2 regions of the Peribacillus sp. YIM B13481 genome follow, and region 2 is predicted to be linked to the other one. Evidence: riboswitches for the same ligand, from Rfam matches in the RefSeq annotation. Region 2 holds a riboswitch; the other holds the start of a gene.
The links. Region 2 has a riboswitch for FMN ahead of ACFX4X_RS08890 (ECF transporter S component). Riboswitches for the same ligand answer to the same signal wherever they lie in the genome.
Positions count from the first base shown of each region.

Region 1: linked by a shared signal. The riboswitch ahead of ribE (riboflavin synthase) and the one ahead of ACFX4X_RS08890 (ECF transporter S component) in region 2 are both predicted to bind FMN.

Region 1 covers NZ_JBHZPE010000025.1:60,511-64,945, forward strand. The annotation lists gene megL (methionine gamma-lyase) at 141-1,316, shown strand; gene ACFX4X_RS15175 (tryptophan-rich sensory protein) at 1,334-2,014, opposite strand; FMN riboswitch at 2,270-2,400, shown strand; gene ribE (riboflavin synthase) at 2,548-3,186, shown strand; partial or broken gene ribB (3,4-dihydroxy-2-butanone-4-phosphate synthase) at 3,205-3,843, shown strand; gene ribH (6,7-dimethyl-8-ribityllumazine synthase) at 3,922-4,392, shown strand.
Region 2 covers NZ_JBHZPE010000010.1:86,927-91,361, forward strand. The annotation lists gene serA (phosphoglycerate dehydrogenase) at 1-540, opposite strand, end outside; FMN riboswitch at 1,613-1,749, shown strand; gene ACFX4X_RS08890 (ECF transporter S component) at 1,916-2,497, shown strand; gene ACFX4X_RS08895 (ferredoxin) at 2,635-2,883, opposite strand; gene ACFX4X_RS08900 (YpbB family protein) at 3,174-4,238, shown strand; gene ACFX4X_RS08905 (RecQ family ATP-dependent DNA helicase) at 4,238-4,435, shown strand, end outside.

The DNA of each region.
Region 1 (4,435 bases), on a different contig from region 2:
TATAAATACCAGATTGTGAAATTATATCACACATACTAAATTATGGGTTTTTACAACAGGGATATCTATGCATGAAAACGCTTCCTTTATGTGGATTTTTGACATATGATATCAATAGACATAGGTTAGGAGGAGATGTTATGACAGGAAAGTATAAACAGTTTGAAACGGCAGTCATACATGAAGGATATGACTCGAAGAAGCATTTAGGAAGCTTGGCAACACCATTATTCCAAACCTCAACATTCACTTTTGAAACGGCCGAGCAAGGGGAACGGCGTTTTGCCGGTATAGAAGATGGATATATTTATTCACGCCTTGGAAATCCGACGGTACAAGTGCTGGAAGAAAAGATTGCCGCTTTGGAAGGCGGGGAAGCTGGCCTTGCTTTCGGATCAGGTATGGCTGCAGTTTCTGCGGTGCTTTTTGCCTTAACTAAAACGGATGACCACATCCTGTGTTCACAGGGTTTATATGGTTGTACTTTTGGCCTTCTGCAGTTAATGAAAAATAAATACCGCATCACTCATGATTTTTGTGAAATGGATACAGAAGAAAAGGTAAGGAAAATGATTCGGCCGGAAACGACTTGCATTTATGTAGAAACCCCGATCAATCCGACGATGAAAATGATTGACTTACAGATGGTGGTGAGAGTAGCGAAGGAATATAATGTGACGATTGTAGTCGATAATACGTTTTCGACACCCTACTTACAGAGACCCCTTGAATATGGGTGTGATATCGTCCTTCATAGTGCTACGAAATATCTTTGCGGACATGGGGATGTCGTTGCGGGCCTTGTCGTTGGTAAGAAGGACTTTATTAATCAGGTAGCTGGGACTACACAGAAGGATATCGGTGGAATCATTTCACCATTCGATGCCTGGTTACTATTGCGGGGGTTAAAGACCTTGCCTGTCAGGATGGACCGTCACTCAGCCAATGCAATGAACATCTTTCATGAACTTGTGAAACATCCAAAGGTGAAAAAGGTATATTATCCAGGTGATGAAGCTTCACCGGATCATTATATAATGCAAAAACAGATGAAACACGGAGGCGGCCTTATCTCTTTCGAATTGCATGGTACAAAACAGGATGCACAGGAATTCCTCAATAAATTGAAACTTATCAAAATTGCCGTCAGTCTAGGGGATGCCGAGACATTGATCCAGCATCCCGCTACCATGACGCATTCTGCCGTTCCTGAAGAATCGCGGGAACAAATGGGCATCAGTGACCAACTGGTCCGTCTCTCAGTTGGCCTTGAAGCTTGGCAGGACATCTGGCACGATCTTCAGCAAGCTTTTTAGACCACCAGATTTCCCTATCAGTTCTTCCGATTTTTAATGAAGGTCGTGATCGACACGATAAAAAGGAGAGCAGCCAGAATATAAGAAATGTCTGTGATTACCTGGTAGGGCGCACCATTTCGGATCCCGATGCCAATGAACGTCCAAACGAATACGAGAGGATAGCACCAATCCCGGTTTTTACCAGCAAAGACAAAGGCCAGGATTGTTGCTGCAATCAGCAAAACGATCGTCCAAGCTACACTGGAAATCCCAAAACCGTCCCATTCGATATAGGTAAGGTAATAAGAAATGTCGGCGATGGCTGCAACACTCACCCAGCCGGTATAAACGGAAAACGGAAATAGGTCGAAAGGAGTATGCTCCACTTTTTTAATGCTTGTATAACTGACCAATAATATAGCCAAAAGAGCAATGATAATGAATACGGATAACAAAAATCGTTCGTAATGCCAAGCCAAAAGCCAAGCGCCATTTAGGACACAGCTTAAAGCGAACCAAGGGAAGGATGCCTTATTGGCAGGGCTGTTTTGATGTTTACTTAAAAACTGCCTGAATACCCAGATGGCGAGCAGAAAATAGATTAAACCCCATATGGAAAATACATAACCGGCAGGAGTGAAGAGGACATCCAGTTTATCGGAAATCTCTCCAGATGTTCGGCCGTTCAAAGGCAGGAAATTGGCTAAAAAATTCATCGTGACGACGAATAGAAAGAAAAGCAAATTGTTGATGGCAATAAGCTTGGGCTTCCTCCTTGTTTGAATTGTAATCCCTATAACCTATTCCACCAATTAGGCCCGGTTAACCTTTTGGAGCACATCGAAGTTACTTGGAGTGGAATTTCATTTTTCCATAAAGTGAGGGAGTTCCTGTAACAAATGAACCATTTAAGTTTAGAAATTTTACATCCTCACTTTAAGGTGATAAAATATTCAAAGATTCATATTATTTTAGTCCTTCGGGGTCGGGTGAAAATCCCAACCGGCGGTGATGAAGAAATTCTAAGCCCGCGAGCCTGATAAAGGCAGGATTTGGTGAGATTCCAAAGCCGACAGTACAGTCTGGATGGGAGAAGGACGTGTGGAACCCAAGTGTATACGTACGCCTAATTTTTCAAAAAAGAAAATATTGGGCTTTTTAGGTATACAGTTTTTTTCACTCATTTCTCCTGCTAACTCCTTAGGTCATCCTAAGGGGTTTTTTTATATTTTATAAAAGGGGGAAAAATATGTTTACGGGAATCATCGAGGATATCGGTACCGTCCATTCCTTGAAAAAAGGGAAAAGCAGTATGGAGTTGTCGATCCGTTCTGAAAAAATCCTTGAAGATGTTCATCTGGGGGATAGTATTTCAGTCAACGGGGTCTGCTTAACGGTAACGTCCTTCACGAAAAGTTTGTTTACGGTCGACGTAATGCCGGAAACGGTCAAAGTTTCCTCGATCCGGACGTTAAAATTGGGATCACCTGTGAATCTCGAACGAGCCATGAGTGCACAGGGAAGGTTTGGCGGTCATTTTGTTTCAGGTCATATCGACGGGACCGGAACAATCATAAAAAAAGAACGAAAAGAAAATGCCGTATATTATGTAATCCAATTGGAAGAAGGGCTCAGTGCCTTTTGCATTCCAAAAGGCTCTGTAGCCATTGATGGAACGAGCCTGACGATATTTGGAATTGAACGAAACCTTTTGACTGTATCTCTGATTCCATTGACTCATCAGGACACCGTATTGGGACAAAAAGCGGCTGGCGATATCGTTAACATTGAAAACGACATGATAGGGAAATATATTATACATCAAATGAAAAATGGCGATTCAAAACCAGGACTGAATTTAGAGTTTTTGGCAGAGCACGGATTCTAATAAAAGGGCGGTGTAATGATGTTCCATACAATTGAAGAAGCGATCGAGGATTTGAGAGCTGGCAAGGTAGTAATCGTATCCGATGATGAAGACCGTGAAAACGAAGGGGATTTCGTCTTGTTGGCCGAAAAGGCTACGCCGGAAGCGATCAATTTCATGGCGACTCATGGACGAGGTTTGATATGTACAACCATTACAGAAGAACTGGCAGGGAAATTGAACCTGCATCCTATGGTAGGAGAAAATACCGATCATCATGGTACTGCCTTTACGGTTAGTGTCGATCATAAAAGCACTTCCACAGGAATAAGTGCTTTTGAACGGTCCTTGACCATTCTTGAGCTTCTTAAAGAAGATTCGGTTGCTGAAGATTTTCAACGGCCTGGTCACACTTTTCCGATAGTCGCTAAAGAAGGCGGCGTATTAAGGAGGGCAGGACATACGGAGGCTTCGGTGGATTTGGCAAAATTATGCGGTGCCGCTCCAGCTGGTGTCATATGTGAAATCATGAATGATGATGGATCGATGGCACGCGTATCCGATTTAGAAGTCATCGCTGGGAAATTCAACCTGAAGTTCATTACGATAGCCGATTTGATTCGGTATCTTGAACAAAGTGATACAATCGGGAAACAGGCACTTGAACTGAACATCCCGAATGCTTGAAGGATTTTTAGCGAAATTAATCTTTAAATGAAAAAAATGATATTTTTTTAAAATTAGGAGGAATTGGACATGGGGAAAGTTATTGAAGCACAATTAATAGGATCAGGATTGAAAGTCGGAATCGTGGTAGGAAGATTTAATGAGTTTATCACAAGCAAGCTTTTAGGAGGGGCATTGGATGGCCTTAAGCGTCATGGCGTTGATGAAAATGATGTTGACATCGCGTGGGTGCCGGGTGCTTTCGAACTTCCGTTAATTGCGAAGAAACTTGTGAATACGGGTAAATACGATGCGGTTATCGGACTTGGAACGGTAATCAGGGGTGCCACTTCACATTATGATTATGTCTGCAATGAAGCAGCTAAAGGCATGGCTTCCGTTTCCTTGGACACAGGTGTACCGGTTATCTTCGGTTTGTTGACAACTGAGAACATTGAACAAGCCATTGAACGTGCCGGAACAAAATCAGGTAACAAAGGCTATGAAGCTGCCGTTAGTGCCATTGAAATGGCCAACCTTGGAAAATTGATAGAACAGTGATTTCACATCAGGAAAGCCGCAGGGAATAACATTCCCTGCGGCT
Region 2 (4,435 bases):
GGACATTTTCTTTGCACGATCGGCAGTAAGGAACGGATCGTAGACAATGACATCCATACCAAACACTTTAGCACGTTTGGCAATTTCCCCTCCGATACGTCCAAAGCCGACTATACCCAATGTTTTACCGCGAAGTTCCGTTCCTGTATATGAAGAACGTTTCCACTCCCCATTCTTTAATGAAGCATAAGCTTGCGGAATGTGGCGCATCATGGAAGCCATCATCGCAAATGTATGTTCTGCTGTTGAAATGGTATTTCCGTCGGGTGCATTAACCACGACAATCCCGCGTTTTGTCGCTGCGGGGATGTCTATGTTATCGACGCCGACACCAGCGCGTGCTATGATTTTCAACTGCGGCATACGGTTCATTAAATCTTCCGTTACCTTCGTTGCACTTCTTACAAGTATTGCATCAATCCGATCAAGTTCATTTGCCGCTTCCTCTACTGTCTTCTGAATAAGAAGAATATGGGATGCCTCTGATAGCGGTCCGAGTCCTTCTGGTTTGATGGCATCTGCCACTAAAATCCGATACATGCTAAACACCTTCCTAAGGGAGAGTAATTATCTTAAATTTCAGTTAATTTTACAATTGAAATGGTAATTATGTCAATTTGACTTAAATGGATGTAAGCGCTTAAAACAATAATTATCATCCTGATCGTGTGTGGAAGGCCGCCATAATAATGGCTTCCTCATCGATTGCTTAAAAAAGAAAAATTATTTACATTATTCCGAATCATCATTTTGTATATCCAATTATTGTTTTAAACCTTTTAATCTATAAATGGACATTCACCATGACCATAGATATTCATCCTAACTGTATTTAACAGAGAAAAAATACTTTTCGGTCCTTCCTTATCTTCTCGAGTAGACAAGTACTATGACCTCTGCTCTTCTGACGATTCAGCTGAATACTAAAGAATCCTTTTTTCCTGTTGGATAAAAGCTCAAAACCAAGCTCTGGTAAGCCCAAAGTGGATTACTGGACCAAAGATAAAGTAAGTAAATCTTAGCGGATTTGAGTACCGTAAAAAGCTGATCTTCATATTGGCTTCGAATGCGGCAAGGTGAACTCATGGCATTGCGTAAGAGAAATGTAAGATCTTTGGTCCCACTAATCAATTGGCGGCCAGACAGGAAGTATAGCGATTTATAATGCGGATCAACAGGATAAACAGAAAAAACTTCTGGAGCGATTAAAACGCGTTGTCAGCCGTTTGCCTAAAAGAAAAGGCCTCTGATCAAAGAAAGATACATGCAGGAGGAATCGGAAAATTTGACTGATTGCAACGTGTATTGTTTTAAATTCCAATTACCTATTGCTGAAAAAACATACTCTAAAATTCGTTGGATAAATTATCCTTAAATTAAAACCAAAGGTTAAAGGCGGAAATTTATTTCTTGCTTTTTTAAATTTGCATGATAAAATCAAATAAATTAAGTGGTGGAGAAACGGTAGGTTTTTGGTAGGAAACTTGGTTGGAAAAGCGGGTTTTCAAAGGGGATTAGTGGAAACACATTAAATCGCCTATAAGAATAAACTGCTGATACAAAGCTACTTAACGCACCTTTCGGAAACGAAAGGAAACTAAAAATTTTATAGGTCTATCTTCGGGGCGGGGTGCAATTCCCCACCGGCGGTGATGAAGGAAGTTCTCCTTCTAAGCCCGCGAGCCTTACGGGGCAGGATTTGGTGTGATTCCAAAGCCGACAGTATAGTCTGGATGGGAGAAGATGGAGGTTCCTGAGTGCGTTTCAACAGTCATTTGCTGATACGTTTGTTTGATGTAACCTTTAATTTATCCCTTTAATTCTATTGGAATTAAAGGTTTTTTTATTGAGCATCGACATCATTAAGGAACACTAACCTCTTTTCAGGTAGATCGGAAAAGAAGGAGAGAGAACTATGAAAAAGAATAAAGTGAAAAAAACGGTCACGCTGGCAATGATGGGAAGCATTTCTTATTTATTGATGCTTTTGAATTTTCCGTTTCCAGGATTTCCACCTTTTCTGAATGTTGATTTTAGCGACATACCAGCATTGATGGCGGCATTGATTTTTGGTCCTATGGCAGGAATTCTAGTTGAATTCCTTAAAAACCTATTGGATTTAGTCATGACAGGGACCTTGACAGCTGTACCTGTGGGGCATATTGCTAACTTTATAGCCGGAATACTGTTTGTCTTGCCAACTTATTATGTATTTCAGAAAATCAATTCAAAAAAAGGGATGACGTTCGCTTTACTTGCGGGAACAGTTTCCATGGCAGTATTTATGAGTGTTTTAAACTATTATGTCTTTTTACCGGCTTATACCTTCTTTATGGGATGGGATGCAATGTCGGCACCCGAATCAAGAAAGTTAATCACGACGGCAATCTTGCCTTTCAATGTAATTAAAGGCGTGCTTATAACATCTGTATTCATGTTGTTGTTCATTAAATTACAGGCATGGATCAATAAGCAAACATTATATAAAAATGCTTAATGGCATTTACGATAGAAACATAAAAACAACCGATATCCAAATTCGGTTGTTTTTTATGTCCGTTTAATTTGGCAGGGGAAGATGCAATGAAATTGTCCAAAAAAAAAGCCATTCTCGATTGAAAATGGCTTGTACCTTTATTCGAATTTTAGTGCATCCCCGTCAAATGCCTCATCAGCAACTTTAATAGAATCCGTTGGACATCCTTCAAATGCATCCATCATGTCATCTATAAGTACATCTGGAATTTCAACGATTCCCTCGTTATCGTCAAGGGTAACAAATGCAATCCCTTCGTCATCATAATCATATATATCTGGTGCTGCTGCTCCGCAAGCGCCACAAGCGATGCATGTTTCTTTATCCACAATAGTAAATTTAGCCATGAATATAACCCCTCCTAAGTTGATAGACAACTGATAATCTTTTTATTTCAGATTATTATCTCTTTCTTATTGTAAGACCGAATGCCAAACTTTTCAATAGAAATTGTATTGATAATAACTATCATGTAGCAGGATGTCAACGAAAATCATCGAAATAATTAACATGGCCCTTTCCATGATTCGTCATTTAGTCACATAATTTTCCTTGTATTCATCAATAATAACGGCGGTTTTTGCAGTTTTTTGTTACAATAGGTTTATTGGATAAATGAAACAAGGATGTGAGTCCCATGAATAATTATCTACAGGCAATCATTCTATATGCGATAAAAAAATTTCAAGGTGAACGTTCCATTTATGCTATATACCATATGCTTCAGGGGAAGAAGTCGTCACAAACAATCCAGGATGCCCATTTATTCGGGTTGACGAATATATTTGGGACAATACCACGATTTACCCGTCAGCAGTTAAATCAAAACATTGAACAGTTCCTTGACCATGAATACATAAATCTAACGGATAAATCAGATGCATTTGAAATTAGTATGCAAGGTGAGGGGATGTTAGTCGATTACTTCAATAATAATCCTTTTCCGAATTTTATAAATGGTTGGAAGTATCACAATATCACCCCGGTTTTCTGGGGAAGGTTAAACTTACTCATTCAAACCATATCCCATATTGTCCACAATGAAAGACGTTTTTATCCGATACAAAGAAATCCCAAAATCCAATTTTTCGTAAAGGAATTTTTACATGCCAATCGTCAGGACCGAGAGTTGATTGCGCAACATCTATATGAAGAACTGATATCCCTTTTAGAAAGTCAAAGTGATTTGAAACGAGATGTTTTCATTATGAAATTAACTGGGACAAACAGGATTGGGCTTACGTTTGAACAGATTGCAAAAAGGAAAGATCTAGAAGAAGAGTTTATCCGCTTTACTTTCCTTGACTCGTTGCATCAAATGCTTTCTGAAATGGAAACGGGAACGGATTACCCCCTTTTGTCAACGTTGATCTATGATTGGCAAAGGGGTGAAAATCCTCATTTGACACAATCTACACAAACTACTTTACGATACATCCAAGAAGGGAAAAACCTTGGGGAAATAGCTGAGGTCCGCCGATTGAAAGTCAACACCATTGAGGATCACCTAGTCGAAATTGTCCTATCGGATAAAAGTTTTCCGATTGCCGATTATGTGTCTCTCGACGATGAGAGGGAAATTGCAGCCGCTATTAATGAACTTGGTACGAAAAAGCTTAAGGCCATCAAGCAGATGGTCGATAATAAACAGATAAGCTTTTTCCAGATCAGGCTTGTACTTGCGAAAATAGGTGATGGATGATGAATATAGAACGTGTCCTAAAAGAAAAATTTGGATTTGATGAATTTCGTCCTGGACAAAAAGAAGTGATCGAATCATTGATGTCCGGACGTCATACATTAGCGATGCTACCTACCGGATCCGGTAAATCATTGTGTTATCAGCTGCCGGCTTACCTTTTAAATAAGACTGTCCTAATTGTCTCCCCATTATTATCA